DNA from 2 places in the Massilia sp. PWRC2 genome. Region 2 is predicted to be linked to the other one. Evidence: predicted binding sites of a transcription regulator. Region 2 holds the regulator's gene; the other holds the start of a gene.
What was found. Region 2 encodes FNR, which switches genes on or off when oxygen is low (the NO sensors DNR and NnrR bind a similar motif). Its sites were predicted from a motif close to TTGATNNNNATCAA; they were not measured.

Region 1 (7,914 bases), on a different contig from region 2:
GCTGGCGCGTGCCGCGCTGGCGCAACAGGTGTCGCCGCAACTGATGAGTTTCATGAGCGAGTCGCGGCGCATCGATAACCGCCGCATCGGCCAGGAACTGGGGGTGAGGCTGGCGTATCCGCAGATCGTGCCGGCACTGACGGCGATGGCTGCAAGCGGCCCGGCCCGCTAACTGCGCGCTTACTTCTTTTGCTGGGCGCGGCGCTGCTGCTGCTTTTGCTGGGTTAATACCTTGTGCTGGCGCTGTTCGTACAGGGCCTTGGCATCGTCCTTGGCGCGCTCGAGCGTGCGCATGGCCTCGTGGTCATCGTGGGCGACAAAATAATCGGCATCCTGGGCGTCGACCACCAGCTTGATGGCGGCGGCATCGTCGAGTTCGTATATTTCGGTCAGCAGGGTGGTGACCTCGTCGAGGAATTCTTCGTATGTCATGGGGCGCCTTTTAGTGTGGGAGAGAAAACCCGGTGCGCGCCATTTTAACCGCAAGCGGCCGACCGCGCCGGCCAGCAATTGCCATTCGGAAATCCTAAATGCAAGCTGGGTCTTGCCAATAAGCTTCGCTTAAGTAATCGGCATTCGTGCGGTGTATGCTGGTTTTGTCTGCTGAGGCCAGCGCTACCCTGCAGTAGACACCCCCGTTTAATATGGCGCCGCTTGATCGGGCGCCAGCGATCACGAAAGGATGACGAGTATGAACAAGCAAGTTGCGAACATGGCCGTGTACAACCCGGCCAAGGTGCTCGATGCGATTATCGCCAAGCTCAAGTTAAAAAACGACGCCGCGCTGTCGCGCGTGCTGGAAGTGGCACCACCGGTGATCAGCAAAATCCGTCACCGCAGCCTGCCGATCGGCGCGACTATTTTGCTGCGCATGCATGAAGCGAGCGCCATCAGCATCCGCGAGCTGCGTGCACTGATGGCCAGTCCGATGGAGCCGTCGCCAGCCTGAGCGGCGCCGCCTTAACTGACGGCGGCGGCCATACTGCGGCGCGCCGCGGCGGCGCAGTATGCTACCGGCCGGGCCGGGCTGGCGCAGTAGGCTGCTGGTCTGGCCGGGCTGGCACAATAGCCTGCGCTGCTGGCGTCGCTGGCGGCGTCGGCCAGGGCGGCGGCGCGGGCAGGACTTGGCATCCTGTCGCGGGCACAATACGCCGCGGCGCCGCGCGCCGGTGCCAGGCGGCCGCCGGCGCCATCGTCGAACTCGACCTCCGGCTGGTGGTGCAGGAAATAGCCGAAGATGCGCGCGCAGTCGTCTGCATACTTCTTGGTGTCGAGAATGTGGAAGTGCCAGAAGTAATCGACATCGGCGCTGGGCACCGCCGCTTTCTGCGGCAACAATTTGGCAAACATCAAGAACTCCCGATAAGCGCTTTCGGCCGCCCGCGTGCGCGCCTCACTCCAGCCCAGTCCGGCATGGGGGTGCATCAGTCGCGTGCGTATGGTCGACAGATCAAGTGTTGCGATAGGGGCGATGGTTGCATCGATCTTCATCGTTTTCTCCTTGGATGGAAAAGCTGGTGGGTATGTGTGGAAAATCCGTCAAGTCTTGCGCTAGCCGAAATTGTTAGCCGGTTCAGAGTGACGCAAATCAAACTATCTTCCAGTTTGTTCCCGTAACATTGATTTTGATCAATGGTCGAATCATCCCGTGTCAAACTCAGCCGGATGCCGCAGCGCCAGCATGAAAACGCCATGGTTTTATTCGGCGCAATGTTGTTTTTATCGCGTGCGGGGCAGCACAGGGACGGGCAGTGCGGGGAGGATGGTGCGGCGCTGACCGCGGAGCAATCGCGGCGGTGCGCAGGGCGCCGGTGGGGCCGGCGCCCTTGTTACGTTCAAGCGGCCAGCAGTGTTACCTGGTTGGCTGCTGACAGCCAGGCGCTTTGCCTGAAATCGGGGCTGTGCGATTGCCAGGCAGTTTGCTGCGGGCGGGTGGCGGCTGGTGCCGAGCAGTACGCGGTTTGCAATGCGTGACCCGTTGCCGAGCAATACGCGGTCATTGGTGATTGGCCCACTACGGAGCAATACGCAATCTGCTTCGACTGCACCATTGCCGAGCAATACGCCGTGTGCTGTTTTCCGGTCACCGAGCAATAGGCCGTTTGCTGCTGGTCCAATTTCGAGCAATACGCCGTTTGCCGCTTGCCCAATTTCGAGCAGTACGCCGTTTGCTGCTTGCCGGTGACCGAGCAATACGCCGTTTGCTGCTGCTGGCCCGGTGCCGAGCAGTATGCCGTCGGTTGCACTTGCTTCAGCGCGTCGTCGGTGCTGGCGCCGACCAGGCACGGTTCGCCAAACGTGGCCTGATACAGTGCATGCATGCACGTACCGAACGCCTGGTGATCGGCGCCATCATCTGCGCCCAGACCGACGTAAGGATGGTGGTGAATGAAGCGGCCAAACACCTGCTGGCAATCGGCAGCGTACTTGCGGGTGTCGAGGATGTGATAGTGCCAGAAGATATCGACATCGAGCAGCGGCGCGAAATCTTCGTGCGGATACATTTGCAGCAGGCACAGGAAGCGGCGGTATTCCACTTCGACGGCGTCGGCGTGTTCTAGCGTCCAGCCCTCGCCCGACTCCCGGTGCATCAGTTTGAGCTTGATGGGTGTGAGGTCGAGTTCAGCGCATGTGCGCATTGCAGTGGTCGAGTCCATGTCGTCATCCTTCTGGTTGGCAATCGTATTTGTCGGTGAATTCCTGGCAGTGTCGGTGCGGCGGCTGGGACGATTACTTGCCTTCCTACCCTTCACGCTGCGACGCGTCACCACTTGGTCAGTCCCTGCTGTGGCGCCGTGTGCGCTTGGCAGTGAAGGCATTGTTGCTCACGGGAAGTTGTCCCGGCTTGAGCTTCATCAATGAATTTTGGGAAGTATTCCGATTGCGACGGAATGGTCCTATGTCGCGTTGCTGACTAGCGCGCTGGTCGTGTTGACCCTGCGCCGCCGGCAAACGAAGGCGGAAGGCATGCCTTAACCCCGCGGAAACTTAGACGAGCGCCAGTTGCGCCGTCTCTTCGTCGACGAAATGCAGGCCGGCGACGTCGGAATCGGCATTGACTGGCACCGAGATATGCACCGTGGTGCCGCCGCCCGGTGTGCTGACGAGGCGGAATACACCGTTGAGGATATTCATGCGCTCTTCGATGCCGACCAGGCCGAACGAGCTCTGTTTGCCGCGCGCGCCCTGTTGCAGGCCGACCCCGTTGTCGCTGACGGTCATGGAAATCCAGCCGCCGTCCACCCGCAGCTCCACCTTGACCCGGGTCGCCCTGGCATGGCGCGAAATATTACTGAGCGACTCTTGCAGGATGCGGAACAGGGCAGTGGCGCACTGGTCGCTGACCTTGATTTCGCCATGCGGCTCGATCAGCTGGCACTCAATCCCGGCGCGGCGCCGGAATTCGTTGATTTGCCAGTCGACAGCGGCATTGAGACCCAGGTCGAGGACGGTCGGCCGCAAGTCATTGATGATCTGGCGCACGCTGCGGATGGTGGCGTCGATCTGGTGCAGGGTCATTTGCGCGCGCGCATGCAGGCGCGGCTGGCGCCCGCTGGTGCGCACCGACAGCATGTCAGCCTCGATGCGCAAGGCCAGCAGGTTTTGGCCCAGATCGTCGTGGATCTCGCGGGCAATTCTCTTGCGCTCGTCTTCGCGGATGTTGTTGGCGTGCGCCGCCAGGCGCCGCAGGTTTTCGTTCGACCATTGCAGTTTTGCCTCGCTGGCGCGCAATTCTTTGGTCATGTTCTGGGCCAGCGCGATGGCGTGGCGGCGCGAGGACGAAAAGGTGCAAAACACCACGTACAGCAGGCCGGAGCTGCAGGCCCCCAGCAGCATGGCCACCCACGGCAGCCACAGATCGAAGTTGCTCATCAGGCGGCGCTTCTCCACGCTGATCTGCGCTTGCCAGCGGCGCTTGCCGAAATTCATTTCCAAGGTCTCGATGAAGGTGTCGCTGCGGGCCACCAGTGGCGTCTGCGGCACGCCAGGGCGGACCGCACTGTCGAACAACTGGCGCTGTTTGCCGTCGTCGTTGCGGCTGCCGCGGTCGTTGGTGATGTCGGTGATGACCATGCGCACGTCGCGCGCCGGTAACTGTTCGATGATGCCCACCACCAGTTTTTTGACCGAAAAGCCGATGCCGACCGAACCGAGGTAATAGGCGCGCCGGCTGGCAACGCTGTTGTCAGGCAAGTCTCTGCGGTAAATGGGCAGGCGCAGCGCCAGCCCCACCTTGAAGGGGCCGGACAGGGGGGCGATGGGGATGCCCGAGGCCGACAGTTCGCCCGTATCGCGCGCCAGTTCCAGCGCTTGCGCATTGCCGCGCGCTGAAATGTCCCAGCCGAAGCGGCGCGACGCGGCGGAAATCGGCTCGATATAGGTCAGCGCCGTGTAGTACGGCCGCCGGCCGGACGGGGTGATGTCAAAGCGCGGATAGCCTGCCGCTGAATTGGCCACTTCCCGGTTCATTTGCGCTTCGAAGCGCTCGCGTTCGGCGCCATCGATATAGCGGGCAAAGTTGATGGTCTCGATGCCGGGGAATTCGCGCTCGAGCTGAAGGCCTTCGACGTAGCGGTGGAACTGCTCGCGGGTCAGACCGTCGGACGTGGCGAACAGGCTGGCGCTGCCACGCAGCACGTCGGCGTAACTCTTGATGCGGGCGTCGAGTGTTGCCTTGACGCCACGCGACATGTTGGCAAAGCGCTGCTGGGCATCGCCCTCGATGCGGCCGGCAGTCATCGAATAAAACATCGTGCCCACCACCGTCGACAGCAGCAGCCCACCGGCAAGGGCACGCTCGCTGCCGAAGGAACGTGGCAAATAGCTGAGCAAAGGTCGCATGAGGCACCCTGCAGACGTGGTTGAACGGATGCTGTGCTACCAACATACGCGCCGGCCGGCAAGACCGAACCTAGCAGTTCTGCTAGTGAAGCGGGAGCGTCGATCACCCATGCAAAACGCCGGCAGCGCCGGCGTTTAATGCAACATTCGCTGAGCGCCACCCGGGCTTATTTTTGCTTGACCGCCCAGCCATCCTTCAAGGTCGTGATGCGGTTGAACACCGGCTTGCCCGGCGCGCTGTCGACGCGGTCGGCGACAAAATAACCGTGGCGCTCGAACTGGAAGCGCTGATCGGCCTTCGCCTCGCGCATGCCTGGCTCGAGGTAGGCGGTGATCACTTCGAGCGCTTGCGGGTTGAGGGCGGCGATGAAGTCCTTGCCGCCAGCATCGGGCTGGGCTTCGACGAACAGGCGGTCATACAGGCGCACCTCCGCTTCGACGGCGGTGGCGGCGCTGACCCAGTGGATATTGCCCTTGACCTTGTAGGTGTCGGAGCCGGGCGTGCCCGATTTGCTGTCCTCAAAATAGCGCACGTGGACGGCGCTGACGTTGCCGTCGGCATCCTTGTCGACGCCGACGCACTCGGTGACATAGCCGTGGCGCAGCCGGACCCGGCTGCCAGGGGCGTCGCCGATCGGTGGGAAGTAACGGAAATAACCCTTGGTCGGCACTGCCATAAAATCTTCCTGCTCGATCCACAGTTCGCGCGTGATGGGGAAATGGCGCACGCCCCGTTCCGGGAAATGGGGGTGCACGGGCGAGCTGCAGTCTTCCGAATGGTTTTCCGGGAAATTGTCGATGATCAGTTTTAATGGACGCAGCACGGCAGTGGCGCGCGGCGCCTTCGGATCGAGGTCGTCGCGCAGCGCCCCTTCGAGGGTGCTCATATCGATCCAGCCATCGGCCTTCGATACGCCAATGCGCTCGCAAAACAGCTGGATCGCCTCGGGCGTGTAACCGCGCCGGCGCAGGCCGACGATGGTCGGCATGCGCGGGTCGTCCCAGCCGCTGACGATCTGTTCGTCGACCAGCTGGCGCAGCTTGCGCTTGCTGGTGACGACGTAGGTCAGGTTGAGGCGGGCAAATTCGTACTGGCGCGGCACTGGCTGGGCAAAAAAGCCGCCCGCCGACAGGGTCGCCAGCAGCCAGTCGTAAAACGGCCGGTGGTCCTGGAACTCGAGTGTGCACAGCGACTGGGTGATGTGTTCGATGGCATCCGAAATCGGGTGCGTGTAATCGTACATGGGGTAGATGCACCAGGCATCACCGGTGCGGTGGTGGTGAGCGTGGCGAATCCGGTAGATGGCCGGGTCGCGCAGATTCATGTTGGGCGCGGCCATGGCGTCGGCGCTGATTTTGGCGCGCAGGATGTGTTCGCCATCCTGGTACTTGCCGGCCTTCATGTCGCGGAACAGTTGCAGCGATTCGGCCGCAGGGCGCTCGCGGAACGGCGAATTGGTGCCGGACGTGCCGAAATTACCACGGTTGAGCCGGATTTCGTCGGCGCTCTGGCTGTCGACGTAGGCAAAGCCGGCCGTGATCAGGTATTCCGCCATGGCGTACAGCTGCTCAAAATAGTCGGAGGCGTAGTGCAGGTGACTCTGACCGTCTTTTTCCCAGCTAAAACCGAGCCACTTGACGCTGTCGATGATGGTGTCGACGTATTCCTGCTCTTCCTTGGCCGGGTTGGTATCGTCAAAGCGCAGGTGGCAGACGCCGTGGTAATCGCGGGCGATGCCAAAGTTGACGCAAATCGACTTGGCGTGGCCAATGTGCAGATAACCGTTCGGCTCCGGCGGGAAGCGGGTGATCACTGGTGGCAAGCCCGTGTGGGCATGGGTGCCAGCTGCCAGGTCCGCTTCGACGATGGCGCGCAGGAAGTTCGAGGTCAGCGGCGGGGCTACCGTATTGTTTTTATCAGTGCTCATGGGAGGGGCGAAGGTGGATCGGATGGCGCCATTTTACCGTATTGAAGGGTGAACTTGGGCGCCGCCACGGCCTTGGTTCGGGCAGTCGCAGCGGTTCTATAGCATAATCTGCCTTTATGGGTTTTGGCTTGTTGCCGGAGTTACCACTTGGAAAATTTATACGCAGTGCTGGGCGTGGCGCCAAACGCCACGATGGACGAGATCAAAAAAGTCTACCGTTCGCTGGCCATGCGCTACCACCCGGACCGCAATGACGCCCCGGCCGCCGAGGTGCGTTTCAAAAGCGTCACCAAGGCGTACGAGATCCTGTCTGATCGCGCCAGGCGCAACGACTACGACCAGAGCGTCAATCACCGCATCATCCTCGACGCCGAAGCGGAAGCGTACGAGCTGGTGCGCTCCCTGTTCAGCCTCAACGGCGTGGCCTTGCCCGCCTGATCCACTTGTTTTGAAAGTAGTTAATGAGAAAAGTACACCCTGAATTTGCTTACCAGTCGCGCGAACTCGAAGGCCAGATCGACGGCATCCTGGGCGATCCGCCAGACCGCAAGAACTACAAGCTGATGCAGGATGCGCTGGCCGGCGAATACGCCGCCGGCGGTGGCATCGAAGACGTCAACATGATGAGCTTCGCGCTGGTCGACCATATCCAGTTCAGCGATCCCAAGGGCTTGCTGGCGGCCGCCGAAGACTACGACGAAGGCGACGCTGCCGCCGTCATCGGCATGGCCTCGTGCGAGGGTGACGCCGCCAAGATGTTCGAAGGCATGACCAGCGCCCACCCGGCGCTGGCGCGCCAGGCCATCATCACGGCCTTCCTGTTCAAGCACCCGCGCAAGTGGGACGACGACGACCAGTCGCTCGAACAACTGAGCCGTGATGACGACGGCGACGACGTCCACGACGACGACGACGTCACCGACGAATTCTCGCAAATGTTCGACAAGGAGGACTGACATGAGCCGCAACGCCTTTTTGCCAGCGCTGTCCAAGCAAGTCAGTGAACTGGTGCTGTCCGGTTCGCTGTCGCATGCCGAACAGGCGTTTTCCGACGCCGTCGAGGAACACGGCGATCTGGCCGTGGTCGAAGTGCTGGGCAACCTGCCACCGCAGGTGACGTCGCTGCACCTGTCCGGCTTTGATG
Region 2 (7,914 bases):
TTCGGCACCGTCGGCATGGTGCACAACTCGGTCAACACGGGCGACTATGTCGCCGATGTGTTTCAGCCGAATGGCGCGGGCTACACCAACCGCTCGTCGTTTACCGTCGACAGCAAGCTTGCCATGCAGGTCGATGCCAAGATCACTGACCAGTGGAGCGCAGTGCTGCAAGTGGTCTCGCGCGAGCGCGTCAATTCAGGCTATCTGCCGCGCGTCGAGTGGGCCAACATCAAGTATGCGATCACGCCGGAACTGAGCGTGCGCGTTGGCCGCGTCGCCATGGCCACCTTCATGAACTCGGAAACCCGCCTGGTCGGTTACGCCAATCCGTGGGTGCGCCCGCCGATCGAGACTTACAGCCTGCGCTCGACCACCAATTCGGACGGCATTGACGGCGCTTACCGCCATACTTTTGGCCCTGTCACGAATACGACCCAGGTCTGGTACGGCAAGATGGAAGTCGCTTCGGTCAGCTCCACCGGCGCCGTTTCCAACGGCGTGCGCGCGGAGAAAATCAAGGGCATCGCCGACAGCGCCGAGATGGGTGCATTGACGCTGCGCGCGGCGCTGACCAAGATTGACTTCCGTCTCAACGGCGCCGCCGGCACGTTTATTTATTCGCCAGCAAATGTCTACAACCTTGGCGCCACCTACGATCCAGGCAACTGGTTCGTGCTGGGCGAACTGACCAAGTCCGATTTCGGCACCGTCCAGCGCGCACAAAAGGCCGGCTATGTGACTGGCGGCTACCGCTTCAACAAATTTACGCCCTACATCACCTATTCGAAGGTCGATATCGATGACGGCCAGATCAATTTGGCCCTACGCGCCCAGCACACCGTCTCGGGCGGCCTGCGCTGGGACTTCCGCAAGAACTTTGCGCTCAAGGTGCAGCTCGACAAGGTGCAGCTGGAACCAGGCAGCAACGGCTTTTTCACCAACTCCAAGCCGGGCATGGCGGGCAGCAGTGCCAAGATTTTGTCCGGCACCATCGACTTCGTCTTTTAAAGGATTGCTCTCATGAAAAACAACACGCTGATGCGTTCTTCTTTGCTGGCGCTCGCTATGATGGCTGCCGGCAGCGCCGCTTTCGCCGAAACGGTGGTGGTGGTGTCCGCCAAGTCGGGCGCCAGCGCGCTCACCGCCGACCAGGTTGCCGACATTTTTCTCGGCAAATCGAATGTCCTGCCTGGTGGTGGCCAGGCGGTGCCGGTCGATCAGGCTGACGGCGCCCTGCGCGACGACTTTTATTCCAAGTCGACGGGCAAGACGGCGGCGCAGGTAAAAGCCTACTGGTCCAAGCAGATTTTCAGCGGCAAGGGCCAGCCGCCGAAGGAAGTGGGCGACAGCGCGGCCGTCAAGACGCTCGTTGCCAGCAACCCCAACATGATCGGTTATATCGACAAGGGCGCCCTTGACGGCAGCGTCAAGCCGGTACTGAGTCTCAAATAAAGTACCACGCCGGGGGCGCGCAGCCAGGCCGCTGCGGCGCTGCGTTGTTGCGTGCCCCCGTATGCAATCATCAGCCAGGACATCGCAATGAACATCAAGAACAGAATCTGGTCGCTGCCCATTATTTCCGCTGCCATATTCGGATTGGGGCTGGCCGTCTCGTCATACTATTCGACCATCGCGCTTGAGGCCATCGAGGCCACCGGCGCCGTCGATTATCCCGTGCTGAGCCAGTCGGGCATGCTGCGCGGCGATGTGCAGGCGCTGGCGGACGAGCTCAAGGGGGCGGTGCTCGAAGGCGACAAAAAACGGCTCGACACCATCGCCGAATCGGCCAACAAGATTCGCACCAAGATTACCCAGTACGGCGCCATCGCCGGGCAAAAGGCCAACAGCGAGCGCATTCTTACCGAATTTAACGCCTACTACACCGATGGCGCGGCCGCTGCCCGCATCATGCTCGAGGTCGACAAGGGCGATGTCCCCAGCGCCATCGCCAAGATGCAGGCATCGTTGGCCGCCATAAGCGGCGACCTGGAAAAAACCGTGGTCGCTGCCAATAAACAATTTAAAAACGGCGTCGCCTACAGCACCTCGCGCGTCCAGCTGGTGCTCACCATCAGTATTGCGGTGGCGGCGCTGGTCATCTGTTCACTGGTGCTGGTCGCCTGGTTCGTCATCCGCGCCATCTGGAGCCAGCTGGGCGGTGAGCCCGAATATGCGCGCAAGATTGCGCAAACGGTGGCGGCCGGCGACCTGTCGATCAGCATCGAATTCGATCCCCGTTATGGCGCCAGCCTGCTCGGTGCGCTGGCTGAAATGCGCGCGCGGCTCGAAGGCATCGTTGGCGGCATCCAGGGCGCGGCGGCGGAAATCCGCGTCGCCTCCGCCGAGATCGCCAGCGGCAACGCCAATCTGTCGGCGCGCACCGAGACGCAGGCCGGCAACATCGGCCGCGCCGCCCGTTCGATGGGCGACCTGACCGCCACCGTCCAGCACAATGCGGAAAGTGCGCGCCATGCCAACGAACTGGCCGACGCCGCCTCCGGCGTGGCCGCCAAGGGCGGGCGGGTGGTGGCCCAGGTGGTCGACACCATGAATGACATCAATGCCTCGGCGCGCAAGATCTCCGACATCATCGGCGTGATCGACTCGATTGCCTTCCAGACCAACATCCTTGCCCTGAATGCCGCCGTCGAAGCGGCGCGTGCCGGCGAGCAGGGCCGTGGCTTCGCCGTGGTCGCCAGCGAAGTGCGCAGTCTGGCGCACCGCAGCGCCAGCGCCGCCAAGGAAATCAAGCAGCTCATCGATGACTCCGCCACCAAGGTGAGCACCGGCTCGCGGCTGGTCGAAGATGCCGGCACGACGATGACGGAAATCGTTACCTCGGTCGAGCATGTCAGCAAGCTGATCGGTGAAATCAGTGCCTCCAGCCAGGAGCAGAGCAAGGGCCTGGAAAACCTCAGCCACAGTGTCGCCGAGATGGACGAGAGCACCCAGCAAAATGCGGCGATGACGGAGCAGGCGGCCGCTGCCGCCGACTCCTTGCAGGAGCAGGCCCAGCAGATGAGTGAAGCGGTCGGCGTCTTCAAGCTGCCCGCCGGCAGCGGCGGGGGCGCCGCCAAAGCGGGCAGTGCCAGCGCGGTGGCGGCGGCCAGACCGGCGCTTCGTCTGGTCGACCAGGCCGCTTGATCAAGCGCCGATTGTTGTCTACCTGCATCAGCAGGCCATCACGCATTGTCAGGCAAAACTGTGCGCAGTACACTCTCATGCCTTAGCCACGAAGGGCGCGGCAGGGAGGCAGCGATGCCGGACTTTTTACCCGCATTGACGGGTTTGCAATCATTATCCCAGCTACAGGATTGGCGGTCACCGGTGTCTTTCATGCTCATTGCGAGTTTCTGGCGCGGCCGTCAAGCCGCCCCTGGTTGGCCAGCCTGTCGGGCCTGTCGGGCTTATCGGGCTTATCGCGCTTTCTCGGCTGGCCTGACGGGGGCGCGCTGATGGCCGCCCTGCGTGGCAAGGTCTTGCTGCTCGACAGCCAGGCACGGCACCGGCGCCTGACCAGCGCCATGCTCACCGAGCTGGGCCTCGAGGTGTCGAATACCAACGACGCTGCCAGTGCGGTGGCGCTGGCCTTGACTGGCCACTTCGAGCTGCTGCTGATCGACTTGACCATCCCCTTTTTGGACGGTATCGACGCCAGCGCGACACTGCGCGCGGCCGGCTACGCGCGGCCCATCGTGGCGCTGACGGCGGCCCTGGTGGCGGCCGAGCAGCGCCACTATCTGGCGCGCGGATTTAGCCACTGCCTGATCAAACCGCTCGACAGTGGCGCGCTGGCGAGCCAGTTGGGCAGCCTGCTGGCGCCGGGCGGCGTCGCCAGTGCGACTGCCGGCGCGCCGCCGGTGCTGCTCGACATGGCGGTGCTGTGCGCGCTGTTTGCCGCCCGGCTGCCGGTGCAGGTCCAGCAGATGCAGGCGCTGGCGGCCCGCCACGAATGGCGCGCGGTGTCGAGAATTGCCCATTTTGTCAAAGGGGCGGGGGCCTCGTTTGACCACGGCGCCGAAGGCGAGCTGGCGGCCCGCCTCGATGCCGCCATCAGCAAGGGCGAACACGCGCTGGCGCAGGCCGCGCTGAACCGGCTGGCCGAGCGCATTGGCCTGGCCCCTTGAGACGGCCGTCGCCCCTTTGTATTTGATGTAAGTCAAGGATTTTAGCGCGCCCGCTTTTTACACTGACGCTTATCAAGGACACCGTTCAGTTTCGAGCAGTCCACATTCCGAAAAGCGCGCATGTCCCACCTCACCCTTTCAGCCGAGCAGGCGCCAGTCCGTTTCGATGCCGACCTGTTGCGCAACTTGCGCCGTGCCGGACCGCGCTACACGTCTTACCCCACGGCCGACCGTTTCAGCTCGCAATTTGGCTACCGCGATTATCTGGCGGCGGTGGCGGCGCGGCGTACGCGTGGCGCCGGCAAGCCGCTGTCGCTCTATCTGCACATCCCGTTTTGCGCATCGGTCTGCTACTACTGCGCCTGCAACAAGATCGTCACCCGCCGCACCGAAAAGGCAGCCCATTACCTCGCTTACCTGAAACGCGAGATCGCCATGCAGGCCGCGCTGTTTTCCGGCATGAACGAGGTGCGCCAGCTGCACCTGGGCGGCGGCACCCCCACTTACCTGAGCGACGCCCAGATCGACGAGCTGATGGCGCACCTGCACCGCCACTTCACCTTCGCCAGCGACGCCGCCGGTGAGTATGGCATCGAAGTCGATCCGCGCAGCGTGACGCCCGAGCGCATCGGCCGCCTGCGCCAGCAGGGTTTCAACCGCATCAGCCTGGGTGTGCAGGATTACGACGAAGCGGTACAGCGCGCCGTCAACCGCGTGCAGCCGCAGGCGCAGACCCAGGCCATTCTCGACGCCGCCCGCCAGCACGGCTTCCGCTCGGTGAACATCGATCTGATCTACGGCCTGCCCGAACAGAATGCGGCGACCATGGCGCACACGCTCGAGCGGGTGATCACGGCATCGCCCGACCGCATCGCCCTGTATCACTACGCCCATCTGCCGCACCTGTTCAAGCCGCAGCGCCGCATCGATACGGCGCGCCTGCCAGACGCCGACACCAGGCTCGCCATGCTGGGCCTGGCGATCGACCGGCTGGGCGCAGCCGGCTATGTATACATCGGCATGGACCATTTCGCCCGTCCCGACGACGAGCTGGCGGTGGCCCAGCGGCAGGGCCGCCTGCACCGCAATTTTCAGGGCTATTCGACGCACGCCGATGCCGATATCGTCGCCTGCGGGGTGTCGGCCATCGGTGCGGTGGGCATGAGCTACAGCCAGAATGTGAAGACGCTCGAGGCCTATTACGAACGGCTCGACCGCAACGAGCTGCCGATCGAGCGCGGCATCACCCTCTCGATGGACGACGCCCTGCGCCGCTCCATCATCGGGATGCTGATGTGCCAGTTCGAGCTGTCGATCGAGGCAGTCGAACAAGCCTTTCCGATCACCTTCGGCGATTATTTTGCCAGCGAGCTGGCACAGCTGCACCTGCTGCAGCAAGATGGTCTGGTCAGCGTCGGCCCCGAGTGGCTCAGCGTCAGTCCGAAGGGACGGCTGGTGATCCGCAATATCTGCATGGTGTTCGATCGTTATTTGGTATTACCGGGATCACCGGCAGCTCCGGCGGCGACGCTGGTGCCGCGCTTTTCCAGCACCGTCTAGCCGGTATCGACGCCGCCGCGCTGCGGTCTTTTCTGCCGCCGGTGCTGGCGCCATTGCTGGCCATGCTGCTGATCGGGCTGACCGTCAGCGTGCACTGTGCCGGCATGTGCGGCGGCATCGTCGGCGCTTTTTCGATGGCGCCCGGGCGGCCGCTTGGCGTGCCGCTCAAGCGCGCAGCGGCGGCGACAACGGCCTGCGTTTGATGGGCGCCGTTGCCGGCGCTGACACCGCGCACCTGCGGCGCGCTCAGGCCAGCGGACTGCAAGCCGTGGTGCCGGCCGCCATCGCCTTCAGGCGCGCCGGGTCGAGCAGGGTGATGCCGCGCTTGTCGACCGCCAGCAGGCCCAACTTTTTAAAACGGGCCAGCAGGCGGCTGATGCTCTCGATGGTCAAGCCCAAGTAGTTGCCGATGTCTTCACGCGACATACGCAGATCAAACTCGGTGGACGAATAACCGCGCGCCGCATAGCGCGTGGCCAGGTTGACCAGGAAAACCGAAAACCGCTGTTCGGCCCGCATGTTGCCCAGTAAAAGCATGACATTTTGTTCGCGCGTGATTTCCTGGCTCATGATGCGGTGGAAGTGGCGCAGCAGATTGGGTACTTCGCCAAACAGGCTTTCGAGCGCGGGGAAGGGGATTTCGCACACTTCGCAATCGTCGAGCGCGACGGCGTCGCACTGGTAGCGCTCTTCGCTGATGGCGTCCATGCCCAGCAGTTCACCAGCCATTTGAAAGCCGGTGATCTGTTCGTCGCCGCTGACGTCCACGTAGCAGGTTTTGAAGTGGCCGAAGCGGATCGCATACAGATGGCGAAACGGCTCGCCGCGCTGGTACAGGCGTTCGTCGCGCGCCACCCGGCGGCGGCGGCCGATGACCTGGTCGAGGCGTTCGATGTCGTCGTCGTCCAGGCCCATTGGCAAGCACAACTGGTGCATGCTGCAGCCGGCGCATCCCGCCTTGATGGCGTGGACAGTGACGGCGGCGGCGGAAAGCGGAAGGCGCATGGCGGCTCTTTACAAGAAAATCGTACTGTAGGGCGGTATGAAAGGGATGCACGCCCGGCGGGCATTCATGTACGCAGCAGGGCAACGCGGCAGGACAGCACTGCAGCACAGAATGGCAGCACAGAACAGCAGCACAGGCCGGCGCCGGCTCTACAAGCGGCTAACAGCATGCGTCTATGATAACGCCGGCCTTGACAGCCGTCGAGTCGCACACGTTTGCGCCGCTGGATCACAGGTTTACTTTTGATGTACATCAAAAACACCGGGGGCGACATCGGCTAATCGCCGTGCATCCCTGTATCCAGGCTAATTGTCGGAAAAACTGACAGCGCTGCTGGCGGCGCTACCCGGCCCCCATGGCGCCGTCGCCGCCCTGGTCCAGTGCCTTGATTATAAAAAGATTGAGCGCCCCGCGCCGCGCATGGCATGAATCCTGCTGCGTGTTTTTGTGCAGGCGACCGGTGCAGCAGGTCCTCGAACGACGCAGGCGCATACCCGCCCATCACCCCACCCATACAAGGAGTACTGGATGACGTCTTCGCTTTTCAATTATTCGTTCAGGGCCGTGGTCGGCCTGCTGTTGGCGGTCAGTGGCCAGGCCTACGCGGGCGTGCTCGCTTACCAGAGCAAGGCGGCATTTCAGGCCGCCATCGCCGGCTGGCAAGCGAGCACCACCGATTTCGAAGCGGTACCAGCGGGCACTGCCTTCAATGCCGGCGGCGGCCCGGCCGGCAGCGGTTTTGGCATGGTGTAGTCGGGCCCCTCCGCCGGCAGCGCGCGGCCGGCGCTCGACGACCAGTTCTGGACCAGCTCCGGCCGCAACTATCTGGGCCTCGACAATAACGCCGCTTCGCTCGAGGCGGGCGATGCCCTGACCTTCAGCTTTAGCGGCGCCGTGCAGGCGTTCGGCCTGTACGTGATCGGCACGCGCGACGTCGATGGCGGCGACATCGCGCTCAGCAGTGGTGCGTTCCGCGTCAGCAACCGCGCTGTGGCCGATGTCAGCGATGGTGCTGGCAGTTACGCCTTCTTCCTCGGCTTCATGACCGACGATGGCAGCGCGCTCGACCCCGTCAGCCTGCTCGTTCTGAGCGGGGGCGACCAGCGCCTGCTCGACATCGACATCGATGACGTCATCCTGGCGCGTGCCGGTGGCACTGGCGATGTGCCGGAACCGGCCAGCGTGCCGCTGATGCTGGCGGCGGCGCTGGCATTCGGCGCA

Region 1: a site for FNR is predicted at 2,846-2,859, ahead of ACP7BZ_RS05040 (glycine-rich domain-containing protein). Genes of this name have one in related genera too.

Annotation. Positions count from the first base shown of each region.
Region 1 is NZ_JAFCUW010000002.1:63,200-71,113, forward strand. It holds gene ACP7BZ_RS05020 (NAD-dependent epimerase/dehydratase family protein) at 1-172, shown strand, start outside; gene ACP7BZ_RS05025 (hypothetical protein) at 181-432, opposite strand; gene ACP7BZ_RS05030 (hypothetical protein) at 692-949, shown strand; gene ACP7BZ_RS05035 (glycine-rich domain-containing protein) at 961-1,491, opposite strand; gene ACP7BZ_RS05040 (glycine-rich domain-containing protein) at 1,836-2,657, opposite strand; gene ACP7BZ_RS05045 (CHASE domain-containing protein) at 2,989-4,842, opposite strand; gene ACP7BZ_RS05050 (glutamine--tRNA ligase/YqeY domain fusion protein) at 5,010-6,770, opposite strand; gene ACP7BZ_RS05055 (DnaJ domain-containing protein) at 6,918-7,208, shown strand; gene ACP7BZ_RS05060 (hypothetical protein) at 7,232-7,726, shown strand; gene ACP7BZ_RS05065 (hypothetical protein) at 7,728-7,914, shown strand, end outside.
Region 2 is NZ_JAFCUW010000004.1:52,256-60,169, forward strand. It holds gene ACP7BZ_RS09715 (hypothetical protein) at 1-1,008, shown strand, start outside; gene ACP7BZ_RS09720 (phosphate ABC transporter substrate-binding protein) at 1,021-1,452, shown strand; gene ACP7BZ_RS09725 (methyl-accepting chemotaxis protein) at 1,540-3,144, shown strand; gene ACP7BZ_RS09730 (Hpt domain-containing response regulator) at 3,456-4,127, shown strand; gene hemN (oxygen-independent coproporphyrinogen III oxidase) at 4,248-5,687, shown strand; gene ACP7BZ_RS09740 (sulfite exporter TauE/SafE family protein) at 5,729-5,890, shown strand; gene fnr (fumarate/nitrate reduction transcriptional regulator Fnr) at 5,934-6,692, opposite strand; gene ACP7BZ_RS09750 (hypothetical protein) at 7,222-7,446, shown strand; gene ACP7BZ_RS09755 (PEP-CTERM sorting domain-containing protein) at 7,588-7,914, shown strand, end outside.